2 regions of the Ensifer sp. NPDC090286 genome follow, and region 1 is predicted to be linked to the other one. Evidence: riboswitches for the same ligand, from Rfam matches in the RefSeq annotation. Region 1 holds a riboswitch; the other holds the start of a gene.
The links. A riboswitch is a leader RNA that binds a small molecule or an ion and turns the genes downstream of it on or off. The one in region 1 is predicted to bind S-adenosylmethionine.
Positions count from the first base shown of each region.

Region 1 (8,719 bases):
CACCACCGACCACCGCCGTCTTCTGGAGCTGGCCGAGCATGCGACGGTCCCCGTCATCAACGGCCTGACCGACGATACCCACCCCTGCCAGATCATGGCCGACATCCTGACCTTCGAGGAGCATCGCGGCCCGGTGAAGGGCAAGACGATTGCCTGGACCGGCGACGGCAACAACGTCCTGCATTCGCTGATCGAAGGTTCCGCCCGTTTCGGCTACCGCATGAACATGGCCGTGCCGCTCGGCTCCGAGCCGCAGGACAAGTTCCTGAATTGGGCGCGCAACAATGGCGGCGAGGTCCTCTTGTGTCATGACGCAGAGCAGGCCGTCGCCGACGCCAATTGCGTGGTGACCGACACGTGGATCTCGATGAACCAGGAACACCGCGCCCGCGGCCACAACGTCTTCCAGCCCTACCAGGTCAACGAGGCGCTGATGAAGCGTGCGGCCTCCGATGCGCTGTTCATGCACTGCCTGCCGGCGCACCGCGGCGAAGAGGTCACCGACGACGTGATCGACGGTCCGCAGTCGGTGGTCTTCGACGAGGCGGAAAACCGCCTGCACGCACAGAAGTCGGTCATCGCCTGGTGCATGGGGCTCGTCTGAGCCGCCGTCGGGCAAGATCTTGACATTGCCAATGCGCGACACGATCTAGGCGGCATACGGGCGCTCCTGAACGAGCGAGCGCGCAGCCGTCTGGGTGGTGCGTCGCAACGCGGCGGCACAAACCTGGTGGACAATCCGTTTATCGCGGGATCAAGTGATTACAGCGGGCATGTTGCGCCGGGGGACAGGAATGTCCCTGGCGCAATCTGGTTGGCTGAGGCAAGGAGCAAGACATGACCGACATGACGCCAGGGCTGGGTGAGTTCGACTTCGCCGGTGACGATCACGTTGTGCCTTTCCAGGTGGAAGGCCTCGACGTGCGCGGCCGCGCCGTGCAGCTCGGCCCGATGCTGGACGCAATTCTCGAGCGCCACAACTATCCGCTCCCGGTCGCGCGCCTGGTTGCCGAAACCGTCGTGCTCACCGTGCTGCTCGGGACCTCGCTGAAGTTCGAAGGCAAGCTGATCGTCCAGACGCAAGGCGATGGCCCGGTCGATCTGGTCGTCGCCGATTTCTCGACGCCGGATCGCGTGCGCGCCTATGCCCGCTACGATCAGGAAGCGCTCGCGGCTGCCGAAAAGGACGGCCGCACCCTTTCGCACGAGCTGCTCGGAAAGGGCGTACTCGCCTTCACCATCGATCAGGGCGCCCATACCCAGCGTTACCAGGGAATTGTTGCGCTTGACGGTGCGACGCTCGAGGAAATCGCCGGCGTCTATTTCCGTCAGTCGGAGCAGATCCCGACCAAGGTGCGCCTTGGCGTGGCCGAGCTTCTCGATCGCGACGAAAACGGCAAGCCGCGTCATCGCTGGCGCGCCGGCGGCATGGTTGCCCAGTTCTTGCCCGAAGCGCCGGAGCGCATGCGCCAGCCCGACCTCTCGGGCGGCGACGGCGATGACGGCGAAAGCACGTTCGAGGACGACGATCTCTGGGCCGAAGCCAAGGTGATGGTCGAAACGATCGACATGGACGAATTGACCGATCCGATGGTTGGAACCGAGCGGCTGCTCTATCGCCTGTTCCACGAGCGCGGCGTTCGCGTCTATGAACCGCAAGCGGTTTATGACCGTTGCAGCTGCTCGCGCGAAAAGCTTCAGTCGGTGTTGTCGAACCTGAGCACGGACGACCTCGAAAGCACCATCGACGATGGCGAAGTCAAGGTTACCTGCGAGTTCTGCTCGACGACCTATCGCTTCGAAGCAAGCGAGGTGCGCCCGCAGTAGCGGGCGCCTCCGGCCGATTGGCCGCGATTTAGAGCGACGCTAGTCCCACGGACGCGCTGTTCCGGATTGGCGTCAGTTCAGGGTGCGCACGAGCCCGGGTGAATCGAGCGAGAAGGCGGGGATGGCCACGTTGAAGGTCTCTCCGCCTTCCGATTCCATGCTGTAGTGACCGAACATCACGCCCGAGGGCGTATCCAGCGGGCATCCGGACGAGTACTCATAGGTATCTCCGGGATTGAGCAGCGGCTGCTCGCCGATGACGCCCGGACCGCTGACCTCGTCGACTTGCCCATTCTCATCGGTAATGTGCCAGTAGCGCGTCATCAACCGCACGGTCGCGTCCGAGTGGTTTGAGATGACGATGCGATAGCCCCAAACATAGCGGCCGTCATCGGGATCCGACTGTTCTTCGAGATAGTACGGCTCCACCGTAACTTCTATGTCGCGGGTCAAAGCGCGATACATGGGCATCACCTTGCTTCAGGTCTTTCAGGGTATTCTACAGCAAGATGGTTTCGTCAAGAATAACGGCAAGATTGTGCGATCCCACGATGGGACGGATGGTCGTGCTGACGGGATCGGGCGGGTGAAGCGTGCCTGGCGCCTTGGCGCTGGGCCGCCGGAAAGTCCTTACGTGACCACCGGCAAGGGGCGTCGGCCGCCGTTGGTCACGGCGGCCGCGTCTTCGTAAATCAGGCCTTCACGGCCTTCAGCGCGCGGGCGAAATCTTCCACCACATCGTCGCTGTCCTCGATACCGGCCGAGAAGCGCACGGTGCCGGCGGACATGCCGAGCTCCGTACGGGCCTCGTCGGTCAGGTTCTTGTGCGTGGTCGTGGCCGGATGGGTGATCAGGCTCTTGCTGTCGCCGAGGTTGTTGGAGATGCGCACGATCTCCAGTGCATTCTGCAGCGCGAAGGCAGCATCCTTGCCGCCCTTCAGTTCGAAGGCGACGAGCGTCGAGCCGCCGGTCATCTGCTTGGCGATGATATCGGCCTGTGGGTGATCCTTGCGGCCGGGATAGATGACCTTGGCGACCTGCGGCTGTTCCGCCAGGAAGTCGGCGACGCGGCGGGCCGTTTCCGTCTGCTGACGCACGCGCAGCGGCAGCGTCTCGATGCCCTTCAGCAGCGTCCAGGCGTTGAACGGCGACATCGCCGGGCCGGTGTGGCGGAAGTAGTCGTGCAGGTGCTCGTTGATCCATTCCTTGTCGGAAAGCACCACGCCGCCGAGGCAGCGGCCCTGGCCGTCGATATGCTTGGTGGCGGAATAGACGACGATATGGGCGCCGAGTTCCAGCGGCTTCTGGAAGAGCGGCGTCGCAAAGACGTTGTCGACGACGACCTTGGCGCCGATCTGGTTGGCGAGCTTGGCGACGCCGGCAATGTCGATGACTTCAAGCGTCGGGTTGGTCGGGCTTTCGAGGAAGAAGACCTTGGTGTTCTTCTGGATCGCCTTTTCCCAGTTGGTGAGATCGCGCCCGTCAACCAGCGTGCACTCGATGCCGTATTTCGGCGCCAGCGTCTCGACCACCCAACGGCAGGAGCCGAAGAGCGCGCGGGCAGCGACGATATGATCGCCGGCCTTCAACTGGCAGAGGATGGCGGCGGTGACCGCGGCCATGCCCGATGCGGTGGCGCGCGCGTCTTCAGCGCCTTCCAGCATGCACATGCGCTTTTCGAACATGTCGTTGGTCGGGCTGCCGTAGCGGGCGTAGATGAAACCTTCGGTCTCGCCCTTGAAGCGCGCTTCAGCCGCTTCCGAAGTCTCGTAGACGAAGCCCTGGGTGAGGAAGATCGCTTCGGAGGTCTCGCCGTGCTGGGAGCGGGTCGTGCCGCCATGGACCAGTTGCGTTGCGGGGCGCCAGTTTTTGCTCATGTGACGATCACTTTCAAAAACAAAAAAACCGGCCGCGTGAAGGGCCGGTTTGACACCCGGCCTTTTTAGCTACTTGTTTAACGTGGCTGCAAGCCGACCGGCCAAATCACCACGGGATAAAGCTTCAATACTGCCAGGGTACGCTTGCGTCAATTCCCGGAGTTTGGTTTTGTCTCGCAACTGAAAAGAGGACTGCAATGGGCCGCGACACTGGGATTTTGGCCGATCGCGCGATCGCCGCGCTGTTCGAATCGGGACGCCTGAAGAGCGAGAAGCCGCTGGATGACGATCAGATCCAGCCGGCGAGCCTCGACCTGCGCCTCGGCGCCAAGGCTTTTCGCGTCCGCGCGAGCTTCATGCCGGGTCCGTCTCATCTCGTTGCCGACAAGCTCGACCGGCTGAAGCTGCACGTGGTCGACCTGACCGAGGGCGCGGTGCTGGAGACCGGCTGCGTCTACATCGTGCCGTTGATGGAAAGCCTGGCGCTGCCGAAGGGCATGTCGGCCTCGGCCAACCCGAAGAGTTCGACCGGCCGCCTCGACATCTTCACCCGCGTCATCACCGACCGCGCCCAGGAATTCGACAAGATCCCGGCCGGCTACAGCGGTCCGCTTTATCTCGAAATCAGCCCGCGCACCTTCCCGATCGTCGTGCGCCGCGGCTCGCGCCTGTCGCAGATCCGCTTCCGCATGGGCCAATCGATCCTGTCGGAACAGGAATTGCAGGCGCTGCATGATAGCGACGTGCTGGTGGCGAGCGACAAGCCGAACGTCAGCGGTGGCGGCATCGCGCTGTCGATCGATCTGAAGGGCACCGGGCCCGAAGGCCTGATCGGCTATCGCGGCAAGCACCACACGGCGGTCATCGATGTTGACAAGAAGGCGCAGCACGCGATCTTCGATTTCTGGGAGCCGCTCTACAGCCGCGGCCGCGACGAACTGATCCTCGATCCGGATGAGTTCTACATTCTCGTTTCGCGCGAGGCCGTGCATGTGCCACCGCTTTATGCGGCCGAGATGACGCCGTTCGATCCGCTGGTCGGCGAATTCCGTGTGCATTACGCCGGTTTCTTCGATCCGGGCTTCGGTCATGCCTCTGCCGGCGGCACGGGCAGCCGTGCGGTGCTGGAAGTGCGCAGCCACGAGGTGCCGTTCATCCTCGAACACGGCCAGATCGTCGGCCGCCTGATCTACGAACACATGCTGGAACGCCCGGATGGTCTCTACGGTCTCGGCGTCGGCTCCAACTATCAGGCGCAGGGCCTGAAGCTCTCGAAGCATTTTCGCGCCGAGTAGGGGATTTCGAAGTGACCCTGGCGCGATCCGGCGCAAGGGTGCTTGACAGATCGCCCCGGTTCGGGAAATTTCGCAGGCGCCGCGGGTGTAGTTCAGCGGTAGAACGCCAGCTTCCCAAGCTGGATGTCGTCGGTTCGATCCCGATCACCCGCTCCATTCCTTCCTGACCGATCATTGCCTCGATGGCGTAAGGCCTATGGCCAGTTGCGCCGTGGACGGCTAACCTAGGACGGGATGAATCATCCGCGGTTCTAAGGGCCGCATCTGACACACGAGACGTGCCGGCCCGCTGCCCATGAAGCTTTTCTCCCTGTTTGCCCTTTGCGCGTCCTTGATCGCAACGCCGCTTGCGGCCCAGCCCAAGGATCTGCCGCTCCTTTTCGATGCGCGCGAACGCATCGCCAAGCCGGATCTCACGGGCCTCGCGCGCCTGCGCTTCTTGACGACGGTGGACTTTCCGCCGTTCAACTTCATCGATCAGTCGGGCAAGCTTTCGGGATTTCATGTCGATCTCGTGCGCGAGATCTGCCGCGAGCTCGACATTGAAGCCAAGTGCCAGATCCAGGCGGTGACCTATGCGGAGCTGCTGCCGGCGCTGGAACAGGGGCAGGGCGAGGCGGTGGCCGCCGGCGTCGCCGTCGGTCCGGAACTGCGCCAGCGCTTCGGCTTTTCGCGCGCCTTCATGCGGCTCCCGGCGCGGTTCGCGGTCAACACCAAGGCGGCGGGCGCAGTGGCCGCGCCGAAGGATCTGAAGGGCAAGCCGGTCGGCGTCGTTGCCGGAACCACGCATGAGGCGATGTTCAAGGCGTTCTTCCCGAAGATCGAGGCCAAGGTCTTTCCGGACCGCGAGGCCATGCTGACGGCGCTGCAGAAGGGCGATGTGCCGGCGGTGTTTTCCGACGGCATGCAGCTTTCCTTCTGGATCTCTGGCAGCGCTGCCGGCGGTTGCTGCGCGCTCGTCGATGGCGCCTACTTCTCGCAACGTTTCCTCGGCGAAGGCCTGACGATCATGAACCGCAAGTCGGAGCCGGCACTGACCCAGGCGATCGATCACGCGCTGCTGGCGTTGTCGCGCAGCGGCCGTTTGGAGGAAATCTACCTGCGCTACTTCCCGAACGGTATCTACTGAGCTTCAGGGCTTCCCGGTGCGGTCGTCGGCTGGCCTATCGGCGGAAGCGTGCGAGCGCGCCGCGCTCGATGGCGGCGCAGGTCAGTTTGTCGAGGCCAAGCCGGTCGCGCAGCAGCTGCAGCAGGCGGATTTCTTCGTTGCGGATGCGCTGGTCGGCAGCCGCGATCTCGACGGCGAGCGCGTAGGCCGTCTCGTGGAACTTCTCCGGCAGCGCTTCGCGCACGATCTCGAGCATGATGTCGAGCCCCTCGGGCGCCGCCAGCTGTGCCGAACATTCATGGCCGATATGGACGAGGCTATCCTCGTCGAATCCTTCGAACACGGGCAGGAACTGGACCAGCCGGCCGATGCGGGCAAACTCGTCGTCGCTCATCTCGCGGTCGACCGCCGACATCATCACCATGACATAGACGAGAGCTTCGTGGTGGCTGAGGCTTGGCAGCATGGGGCTTTCCGGTGGTAGGGCAATTCCAGGGAGAGGGTGGTTCCTGATCCGGAGTTGCGTCGTTTCAAAGAGTCGGGCCGTCTGTTGCTTTCGACAGACGGTCGAGAGCTGGGAATTGTCGCGGCTGTTTACAAGTCCGGTTCCGAGGCGTCCACTCCGAGGCCGAGGGTTGGATCGTCGAAGGTCATCGGCGTGTGGCTGAGGTCGCGCGGATCCTCGCCGTAAAAGCCGAGCTTCGCCTGGCGTGCCGCGTCGGCGCGCTTTTCGAGGGAGGAGCCCGCGACCGGTGTCGCCCAGCCATTGTCGACGAGCCAGATGGCGAGATCCTGCCCGCCAAGCGTGCAGGAGGCGGTGGCCGAAGGGCCGGGACCTGCTTCGGGCAGATCGCAGCTGACCGCACGTGCACGCAGGAAGTTTCGGAAGGCGGTTCGTGCGACGATGCCGCAGGGCCAGCTCTTGCCGCCGCTTTCGCAGGTCCGCTCCGCCTGCTCCGGCTCGATGCCGTCGATCTGCAGGGTCAGCTTGTCGAACTGGATCACGCCGGCGGCGACCGCGACCGGACGATAGAGCACGGTCGGCCCGGCGGCTTTCGCTTCCTTCTTCGGTTCCGACAGCGGCGCGCGCGGTTCCACCCGTTCGAGCGGCGCGCTGGTGACCGTGTCGGGCAGGCCGAACTGCTGCGGCTCGATGGCACGCGCCGCATTCTCCGTCGTGGAGGTGCCATGCGGTTGTTCGCCCGTCGTCGCTGCGCCTCCGGAGGGCGCGCCGAGGTCGAGCGGGACCTCGTCATTGGCCTGATCCGGCGTCGCCTCGAAATCGGTCATGTCGGGTGTTTCGAGAACGAGCTCGGGTGTGGCGGTGGTCTCGCGGTCGCGGATGGCGACGGCGCCCGCATAGAGGATGCCGGTGAAAAGGGCGATTGCGGCGATGCCGCCGGCAAGGGTGTACAAATGCTGCCGCATCAGGAAGGACGTCCTATTGGCTGGCCCAGATGATCCGGGCGATCCATTCGATCTGGCTGGTCTCGAAGCTGCGGTTCGGATGCTCGGGATTGAGCGACAGAAGTTCGATCACCCGCGGCGTCTGGCGCGTGAGCACCTTTGCCATGACCTCGCCCTCCTGCGTCTTCACCACGACGCGATCGCCCCGCCGGATCGGCGCGCCGGGGTCGACGATCAGGATGTCGCCGTCGCGGTAGAGCGGCAGCATGCTGTCTCCCTGTACCCCGAGTGCATAGGTGCCGCTGCGCTTTTCCGCATCCGTGGGAAAATCGATGACGTCCCAGCCCTGACCGGCGGGAAAGCCGCCGTCGTCGAAGTAGCCGCCGGCACCCGCCTGGGCAAAGCCGATCAGCGGGATCGTGGCAGCGGCCACAGGTTCCGAAGGCGCTGTGGCCCCGTCCGGCTGCAGCAGGCTTGTGAACTGGTCCATGGTGGCGCCGGTCGCCTCCAGCACCTTGGCGATCGATTCCGTCGAGGGCCAACGCTCCCGCCCGTCGGCGGAGCGACGCTTGGACTTGTTGAAGGAGGTCGGGTCGAGGCCGGCACGGCGCGCGAGACCGGAAGGCGAGAGCCGGTGGCGCTCGGCCAAGGTGTCGATAGCGTGCCAGATCGTGCCGTGAGACAACATGACGAGAGATCCAGGCCGGCAGGCGGCCACTTGCTGCTTTGGTTCCCGGCCACACTACCGAAACGCTGCAGGGCGGTAAAGAATCGGGAGGAAAATAGTCCTCGCCCCGTCATTTGCTTTGCGGGGCGTCGCCCCTATAGTTCCGGTGATGGGCAGGACAGGCTTTCGGTGGAGGGCGTTTTGTTGATGCGCATGAAAGCGGAACCCCTGCTGATCGTCGCCATGCTGGCCGCGGTCGCCGGACTTGCGCTCGAAGATCACCTGCTTGAGATGGGACGCCTCGCAACGCTTCTCGGTGCCGGCGGCCTGGTGGTCGCGATCGTGCTTGCGTCGCTGCGGGTATCGCATCACGCCGAAGTGCTGGCGTCGAAGGTCGGCGATCCCTATGGCACGATGATCCTGACGCTCTCGGCGGTGCTCGTCGAAGTCGTCGTGCTGGCGATCATGATGACGAGCGAGACGTCTCCGACGCTGGTGCGCGACACGATCTATGCGGCCGTCATGCTCGACATCAACG
Region 1 is NZ_JBIVYF010000003.1:620,875-629,593, reverse strand. Features, by position in the region: gene argF (ornithine carbamoyltransferase) at 1-604, shown strand, start outside; gene ACIQUG_RS18230 (Hsp33 family molecular chaperone) at 838-1,827, shown strand; gene apaG (Co2+/Mg2+ efflux protein ApaG) at 1,900-2,292, opposite strand; gene ACIQUG_RS18220 (hypothetical protein) at 2,291-2,518, shown strand; gene ACIQUG_RS18215 (O-succinylhomoserine sulfhydrylase) at 2,520-3,704, opposite strand; SAM riboswitch at 3,749-3,827, opposite strand; gene ACIQUG_RS18210 (2'-deoxycytidine 5'-triphosphate deaminase) at 3,902-4,999, shown strand; tRNA gene ACIQUG_RS18205 (tRNA-Gly) at 5,081-5,155, shown strand; gene ACIQUG_RS18200 (transporter substrate-binding domain-containing protein) at 5,295-6,128, shown strand; gene ACIQUG_RS18195 (tellurite resistance TerB family protein) at 6,163-6,573, opposite strand; gene ACIQUG_RS18190 (thermonuclease family protein) at 6,702-7,535, opposite strand; gene ACIQUG_RS18185 (helix-turn-helix transcriptional regulator) at 7,549-8,202, opposite strand; gene ACIQUG_RS18180 (calcium:proton antiporter) at 8,389-8,719, shown strand, end outside.

Region 2 (8,719 bases), on a different contig from region 1:
GCACGCCGTCGCGGATCGGATAGGCGAGGCGGGCCTTTTCCGAGATCAGCTCGCCCGCTTCGGCGTGATAGCTGAGGCGCCCCTTGGTCAGCGGGCAGACGAGCAGTTCGAGCAGTTTCGGATCGACCTTGCTGGCGTTGATATCCATTGTCCGTCGCTCACTGCAAAATGCTGTCCATATCGCCGAAGTCGCGCGCGAGCACGATCTCGGTGATGGCGATCAGGGTTTCGGCACGGGTCTTGAGATCGGGCGCTTCGAGCAGCGCCTGTTTCTCCGCCGGACCATAGGGCGACATCATCGCCATGGAATTGACCAGCGTGCGGTTGCTCGCGCGCTCGACGCTTTCCCAATCGGCCTTCAGCTTGTTGGCTTCGAGATAGGCCTTGAAGGCGGCCAGCAGTGCTGCCCGGTCGACGAGGGTCTCGTCGTCGCGATTTTCGAGGTCGGCGGCAAAGGGGCCGATGCGGAAGCGGCGGTAGCCGCGGGTGGCGCCGACTTCCGAAAACAGCCGGTAGCGGCACACGCCCGTCAGCGAGGTGATGTAGCGGCCGTCGCCGGTCTCGGCAAAGGAGGTGATGCGGCCGATGCAGCCGACCTCGCAGAGCGCCTGCATCGGGCCTGTGGCGGTGTCGTTGCGACCTTCGCAGAAGGACGGTTGCACGATGCCGATCAGCCGGTTGCCGGAAAGCGCGTCGTCGAGCATGGCGAGGTAGCGCGGCTCGAATATGTTGAGGGGAAGCTGGGCGCCGGGAAGCAGCAAGGCACCGGTCAACGGAAACACCGGAATGATCTCCGGCAAGTCCTTCGGACCGAGATAGCGTGCATTTCCGACGTGCATTTCCGATAGACCCTGCCGGTATTCGCTTTGCCCCGCCAAGGAAGCGCGGTCAACCAGATCAAAAGATGGTGCGCTGCTTGAAAATCTCAAGGGACGAGCCTGTCGATCTTCACAGGTGAAGATGGATCGTGATCGAATCCGCTTACGAAAAGGGGCGCCGACGCGCCCCTTTCAAAAAACATGTCTGCCGGTTCAGGAGAACAGGATCGACGAGAGCTTGCGCCGGGCAGCGATGGTTGCCGGATCCTTCGGGCCCCAGACCTCGAAGAAGGAAAGCAGCTCGCGCCGCGCGCCGTCGTCGTCGTAAGCCCGGTCGCGCTTCATGATCGTGAGCAGATGGTCGGCCGCAGCCATCCGGTCGCCCTCGACGTTGCGGATCTTGGCGAGCAGCACGCGCGCCTCGTGATCATCGGGGTTTGCGGCGAGGCGCCGTTCGAATTCGTTCGGATCGCCGAGCTTGCGGGCTTCCTCGATCTGGTCGAGCTTCTTGCCGAGGGCGGCAATGCCGGCGTCCTTGGCAAGATCTTCCGGCAGGCTGGACAGCGCCTCGCGGGCTTCGGCGAGCTGGCCGAGCGCGATCATGCAATCGACCATGCCGGCAATCGCAATGACGTTTTCGGGATCGGCCTGCAGCACGGCGCCATAGAGGCCGGCGGCGTTCTCGGCGTCGCCAGCATCGATCAGCGCCTTTGCGTCGGCGAGAACCGCTTCGATCTCGGCCTTGCTGTCGTCGACGGCGGGGCCGGCGATCTTTTCAATGAACTGCTTGATCTGGCTTTCCGGTACCGCACCCATGAAGCCGTCGACCGGGCGGCCGCCGACGAAGGCGATGACGGCGGGGATCGACTGGATGCCGAGCTGGCCGGCGATCGAGGGATGATCGTCGATGTTCATCTTGACGAGCTTGACGCGGCCTGCGGCTTCCGTGACCACCTTTTCGATGACGGGGGTCAGCTGCTTGCAGGGACCGCACCAGGGCGCCCAGAAATCGACGAGAACCGGCTGCTGCCTGGAGGCTTCGAGCACGTCCTTGGTGAAGTTGGCAGTGGTGGTTTCCTTGATCAGGTCGCCGCCCGACGCGGCCGCCGGCGCCGGCTGGCCGAAGGAGGCCGAGGCCGTCATCTGAGTGCCGAAAGACCCTGCATAGGGATTGTCGCTGCCCGTCATTCTTCTCTCCTCGCCGGCTCGTCCGCCAGCTTACTGCATTCGCGCCAAAGATCGTATGTCAGGCCGTGACTTTCAAGACAAGCGGTTCGTGTCCGGTCGCTTCCATGAAGCGCAGAAGATCCTTTGAAGCGATCGCGGTCGTGGCGTCGTTGGAAAGCGGATGGCAGTTGACGATATCGAACGTCATCAGCGCTTCGTCGAGGATGACCTTGACGTTGCCCCCGGTGTCGTTGATCGCGCCGAAGGCGGTCACCGCACCCGGAATGACGCCGAGATATTCCATCAGCTTCTCCGGCTTGCCGAAGGACACCTTGCTGGCCGCGCCGATCACCTGGTGCACCGTCTTCAGGTCCACCGTCGCGTGCTCCTCGACGGTCAGCAGGAAATAATTGTCCTTTTTGTCCTTCACGAAGAGGTTCTTCGTGTGACCGCCGGGCATCTCGTCGCGAAGCGCCACCGATTCAGCCACGGTGAAAACCGGTGCGTGGGTCTTCGTCTTATGCTCGATTCCAAGTCCATCGAGAAAATTGAAGAGGTCTTCGGCGGTTTTCGGCTGTGATTCACGCATGATTCTCATCCCTTGGGCACTCGTTTCGTCTCAGCTTTAGGGGAGAAGCCCGTCAGGACGCAATCTCACAGGCGGCGAGGCCAGCCGAAAACGCGGCATTTCCGGGCTTTGCGAGGGGTCTCCCAAAAAATATTCGATTTCTCGTCATTTCCCTGTTGCATTCCAAAATCGCTTAGGCCATATACCGCCCGTCGCCGCAAGACAGCGCCGACGCCACGGTCCACCGACTACCCCCGGACCTTGGATGATGAGCGGGTGTAGCTCAGGGGTAGAGCACAACCTTGCCAAGGTTGGGGTCGGGCGTTCGAATCGCCTCACCCGCTCCAATTTCTCCCAACCACTTCATTTCACAGCCATTTCTGGAATGAAACGGCATTTGCCATCAGGCATTGCATGCGCCGTTAGTGCGAGTCCGTACCATGTGGTTCGGACCGCCGAGACGGCTCCTTTGCGTTTTGCCTTTGTTGGTGAAGCCGGCTGGCGCTTTCGCGCTCAGCTCTTCATGAACACGTAGTCCGTTTCCTGCCGGCGGGTCTCGCCGGGACGCAGCACCGCGTTCGGGAAGCCGGGATGGTTGATCGCGTCCGGCCAGACCTGGGTTTCCAGGCAGAAGCCGGCAAACGGGCCATAGCGGCGTCCCTCGAGACCGGGGACGGGAATGTTCAGCTTGGCGCCGGTATAGAGCTGCACGCCGGGCTCGGTCGTCAGCACTTCCATCGTGACGCCCGAATCGATGCTGCGGGCAAGCGCCACCGAATGTTTCGCCATGCGTTCGTTCGAAAGGCAGAAATTATGATCGTAGGCGACGCGCTCGCCTTCGGTCTGGCGGCTGAGCCGCGTCATCTCCCTGAGATCGAAGGCGGTGCCTTCGACGGCAAGGATCTCACCCGTCGGCACCTGGCGTTCGGTGGTTGGCAGATAGTGGTCGGCGGCGATCATGATGTCGTGGCCGAGGGCGTCGGCGCTGCCGTCGAGATTGAAATAGCTGTGCTGGCAGACATTCGCGAGCGTCGCTCGGTCGGTTTCGCTTTCGTAGACGACGCTTAAGATCCCGCCGGGCTTTAGCTGGTAGGTGCAGGTAACCTTGCAATTGCCGGGATAGCCGGCGCGACCATCCGGGTCGGTAATGGCGAGCGTGACGCTGTCGGGCGTGTGCCGAACGATCGTCCAGTTGCGCTTGCCGATATTGTCACTGCCACCGTGCAGATGCGTGACGCCCTTCTCGTTCAATTCGAGCTGGTAGGCCTCGCCATCGAGCGTGAAGCGGCCGTTGCCGATGCGATTGGCGCAACGGCCGGGCGTGGCGCCGAGATAGGGCGAATGGGCGAGATAGCTTTCGAGATCGGTGAAGCCGAGCACCAGCGGCGGCTCGTGGCCTTCCAAGCGCAGGTCCTGGATCACCGAACCCCAGGTGAGCACATGCGCGGTGAGGCCGCCACCGGAAAGCACCACACGATGGACCAGCTCGCCGGATGGCAGGTGGCCGAAGATTTCCGTGTTCTGATGCATGTTCACCGCTTACTCCCCTCTTCGCGATCGCAGCAACCTGCGTCATTTCAAAGAGCGCGGCAACTGGAATTCTCACTGCATGTGCCGTTAAATCGTCTCTGGTGCGGGTACGAAAACATGCAAGCCATTCAAAGCGCTACGGCGACCGTGGCGGCTGTTCAAAGGCACACGGCGCTCAAGATTTTCGTGGCGCGTTCAACGCGACAGCTGCTTGGTCGCATCCTGCAGGCCGGCGAGCGTCAATGGAAACATCCGCCCCTCGAACAGGCTCTTCACCATGCCGATCGATTGGGTGTAACTCCAGTGCTGTTCGGGCACGGGGTTGATCCAGATCGAGCGCGGAAAATGCGCCGTCAGACGCGAGAGCCAGAGGGCGCCTGCCTCGTCGTTCCAGTGCTCGACCGAGCCGCCAGGGTGGCTGATCTCATACGGGCTCATCGAGGCGTCGCCGACGAAGATCGCGCAGTAGTCGCCGCCATAGGTGCGTAGCACTTCGGTCGTCCGGGTGATATCGACGCGCCGGCGGCGATTGTCCTTCCACAGGCCCTCGTAGACGCAGTTGTGGAAGTAGAAATGCTCCATGTGGCGGAACTCGCTGCGGGCCGCTGAAAACAGCTCTTCGACGATGCGGATATGATCGTCCATCGAGCCGCCGATGTCGAAGAACATCAGGAGCTTCACGGCATTGCGACGCTCGGGCCTTGTCACCACGTCGAGATAGCCGTGTTCGGCGGTGGCGCGGATCGTGCCACCGAGATCAAGCTCGTCGGCAGCACCCTGGCGCACCCAGCGCCTCAGGCGCTTCAGCGCCACCTTGATGTTGCGCGTGCCGAGTTCGACCGTATCGTCGTAGTCCTTGAACTCGCGCCGGTCCCAGACCTTGACGGCGCGGCGGTGGCGCGACTGGTCCTGGCCGATCCTCACCCCCTCGGGATTGTAGCCATAGGCGCCGAAGGGCGAGGTGCCGGCGGTGCCGATCCATTTCGAGCCGCCCTGGTGCCGGCCCTTTTGTTCCTGCAGCCGCTGGCGCAAGGTCTCCATCAGCTTGTCGAAGCCGCCAAGCGCCTCGATCAGGCGTTTTTCTTCCTCGCTCAGATGCTTCTCTGCGAGCTTGCGCAGCCAGTCCTCGGGGATGACGGCCTCTTCGCCCGCCTCCATCGGGTTGACGGCTTCAAGACCGGAAAAGCAATGCTGGAACACCCGGTCGAAGCGGTCGATATGGCGCTCGTCCTTCACCAGTGCCGTGCGCGCCAGATAGTAGAAGGCCTCGACGTCGAAGGTGGCGATGCCCGCCTCCATCCCCTCGATCAAGGACAGGAATTCCCGGAGCGTGACCGGGACCTTCGCCGCCTTGAGTTCGAGGAAGAAGGGAATGAACATCTGACCTCAGCTTTTCCCGGCGCCGATCTCCGCGACATCATACGGCGTCGTCTGGTACATCTCGTTGATCCAGTTGCCGAAGAAGAGATGCGCATGACTGCGCCAGCGGTTCTGCGGCGGCAGGGTCGAATCGTTGTGCGGGAAGTAGTCGTGCGGCATCTTGATCGGCACGCCCGCATCCACGTCGCGGAAGTATTCGTCCGACAGCGAGGTCGAATCATACTCCACGTGGTTGAACATGTAGAGCCGGTTGCCCTTCTTCTCGTGCACCAGGCAGACGCCCATCTCCTTCGATTCCATCAGGATTTCGAGGCTCGGCACCTTGTCGATGTCGGCGCGGCGAACCTCGGTCCAGCGCGAGACCGGGACGGCGAAATCGTCGGAGAAGCCGTTGAGGTAGACGGAGGAGCGATTGAGGTTCTGGTGGCGGTAGACGCCGAAGGCCTTTTCCTTCAGCGCATACTTCGGCACGTCGTGGAAGTGATAGATCGCCGCCATCGCGCCCCAGCAGACGTTGAGCGTCGAATGCACGTTGGTCTCGGTCCAGTCGAGGATGCGCTTCAGTTCGTCCCAATAGGTGACGTCCTCGTATTCCAGCGTCTCGACCGGCGCGCCGGTGATGATGAAGCCGTCGAACTTGCGGCCCTGCACCTCTTCCCAGGTCTCGTAGAAGGAGAGCAGGTGATCTTCCGAGGTGTTCTTGGCCCGGTGAGCGCCGATGCGCACCAGTGACAATTCCACCTGCAGCGGCGAGGCGCCGATCAGGCGCGCCATCTGGATCTCCGTCTTGATCTTGTTCGGCATGAGGTTCAGGAGCCCGATCTGGAGCGGGCGGATATCCTGACGGATCGCCACGGTCTCGGTCATCACCCGCACGCCCTCATGCACGAGGGTTTCGAAGGCGGGCAGCGTATCGGGAATCTTGATGGGCATGGGCTTCCACTCGATCAATACAAAAAAACCGGCGGCGATTGATCGCGACCGGTCCTCGGAAATCCAACTTTCCTCGGCCCTTTAGCGACTTGTTTAACGTGGCTGCAAGCCGGCCGGCCAAATCACCACGGGGAATTTGATAGCGCGAGTGGGCCGCGGGGGTCAAGAAAAACGATTCGGGGTGTCGTGGCCCCTCGTCCCGCTGCCGCGACCTTCTCGCCGTTTTGACCGGGAGGAGGCGCCTTGCTGCTCCCAGTTGGCGTTTACCACCCAACAGTTCGCAGCAGGCTTAGAGCATCCCGCATGCCATAACCGAGCCGGCGCTCAGCCTCATCGAGGCCGAGCCAGAAGAAGCGGAAGCGGATCGGCTCGCCGCCGCCAAAAGGCGTCATTTCCTGATGTATCCAGCTCTGCCGTTGCTCTCCGGTAAGCGCGACGTGAAAATAGTGTCGCCGATGATATATTGTCCTGTCGTCCTTCGGGTAGTGGTAGTCCTGCGTGACGAGATGGGTGAGCGCCTCCGTCGGCGTCAGCCCGGTTTCCTCGACGAACTCTCGCAAGGCCGATGTCTGCGGGCTTTCGCCCGGCTCCATCGTGCCGCCGGGTACCTGCAGCGCGATGTCGGGGAAATCCGGCTCGTCGAAGACCAGCAGGCGGTCCTGCCAGGTGGCGTAGATCAGGACCTTGTGCGCATCCGGGTTCATACGTCGCGGCGGGCCATGAAGGCGAGGCGCTCGAAGAGGTGCACGTCCTGCTCGTTCTTCAGCAGTGCACCATGCAGCTTCGGCAGCATGGTCTTGGCGTCGGCCCTGAGATCGGCCGGATCGACCTCGTCGGCGACGAGCAGGCGGATCCAGTCGAGCGCTTCCGATGTCGACGGCTTCTTCTTCAGCCCCGGCACCTGGCGGATGTCGTAGAAGGCGGCAAGCGCCGCCGACAGCAGCGTCTTGCGGATGCCGGGATAGTGCACCTCGACGATGCGGGCGAGCGTGTCTGCGTCGGGGAAGCGGATATAGTGGAAGAAGCAGCGGCGCAGAAACGCGTCCGGCAGTTCCTTCTCGTTGTTGGACGTGATGATGACGATCGGCCGCTGGCGGGCGGCGATCATCTCGCCGGTCTCGTAGACATGGAACTCCATGCGGTCGAGCTCCTGCAAGAGGTCGTTCGGAAACTCGATGTCGGCCTTGTCGATCTCGTCGATCAGAAGCACCACGCGGCGATCCGCCTCGAAGGCCTGCCAGAGCTTGCCCTTGCGGATATAGTTCCGGACCTCGTTGACGCGCTCGTCGCCGAGCTGGCTGTCGCGAAGCCGCGACACGGCGTCATATTCGTAAAGGCCCTGCTGCGCCTTGGTCGTTGACTTGACGCTCCATTCGATCAGTTCGAGGCCAAGGGCGGCGGCGATCTGGCGGGCAAGCTCGGTCTTGCCGGTGCCGGGCTCGCCTTTGACCAGCAGGGGCCGTTCCAGCCGGATCGCGGCGTTGACGGCGATCATCAGGTCCTTGTCGGCGATATAGTCGGCGGTGCCTTGAAATTGCATGGGCGTCTTCCGGTTCAGCGTAAGTCAGGCGAAGTCATGCCCTATGGACTATCGCATAATGGCTTAAATCGGAATCGTTTTGAGGGCAGGCGTGATCAAGGGGTCAGCCGCGAAGGGCGGTGGCCTCGATCTCGATCAGCATTTCCGGGCGGATCAGGTCGCAGACGATCATCGTTGCGGTCGGGCGGATCTCGCCGAAGACTTCGCCGAAGATCGGGAACACCCGGTCGGCGAAGCTGGCATCGGTGACGTAGTAGTGGTTGCGCACCACATCCTTCATCGAGAAGCCCGCTTCCTTCAGCGCGCCCTCGATCGTCTTCAGGCAATTGCGCGCCTGCTCCTCCACCGTCTCGGGCATGGTCATGGTGGCGTAGTCATAGCCGGTCGTGCCGGAGACGAAGCACCAGTCGCCCATCGCGACGGCACGCGAATAGCCTGCCGTCTTTTCGAAGGGCGAACCCGAGGAGATGAGCTTGCGCGCCATGCTTCTCGCTTTAAGCCCAGGGACGCGAAGCGCCCACCGTCTTTTCGAAGCTGTCGATGGCGGTTGCCTTTTCCAGCGTCAGGCCGATGTCGTCGAGGCCGTTCAGCAGGCAGTGACGCTTGAAGGCATCGACCTCGAACTTGACCGAGCCGCCGTCCGGGCCGGTGATTTCCTGGGATTCCAGGTCGATCGAGAGGATGGCGTTGGAGCCGCGCGAGGCGTCGTCCATCAGCTTGTCGAGGTCAGCCTGGCTGACGACGATCGGCAGAATGCCGTTCTTGAAACAGTTGTTGTAGAAG
Region 2 is NZ_JBIVYF010000007.1:176,492-185,210, reverse strand. Features, by position in the region: gene ACIQUG_RS29830 (Trm112 family protein) at 1-148, opposite strand, end outside; gene ACIQUG_RS29825 (LON peptidase substrate-binding domain-containing protein) at 159-839, opposite strand; gene trxA (thioredoxin) at 1,032-2,006, opposite strand; gene ACIQUG_RS29815 (prolyl-tRNA synthetase associated domain-containing protein) at 2,065-2,574, opposite strand; tRNA gene ACIQUG_RS29810 (tRNA-Gly) at 2,826-2,900, shown strand; gene ACIQUG_RS29805 (aldose epimerase family protein) at 3,067-4,083, opposite strand; gene ACIQUG_RS29800 (VWA domain-containing protein) at 4,279-5,463, opposite strand; gene metA (homoserine O-succinyltransferase) at 5,470-6,396, opposite strand; SAM riboswitch at 6,458-6,535, opposite strand; gene ACIQUG_RS29790 (NUDIX domain-containing protein) at 6,660-7,100, opposite strand; gene ACIQUG_RS29785 (AAA family ATPase) at 7,097-7,936, opposite strand; gene ACIQUG_RS29780 (RidA family protein) at 8,040-8,420, opposite strand; gene leuD (3-isopropylmalate dehydratase small subunit) at 8,431-8,719, opposite strand, start outside.
Region 2: it holds a riboswitch for S-adenosylmethionine, as region 1 does, so the genes downstream of both, metA (homoserine O-succinyltransferase) here and ACIQUG_RS18215 (O-succinylhomoserine sulfhydrylase) in region 1, are expected to answer to the same signal.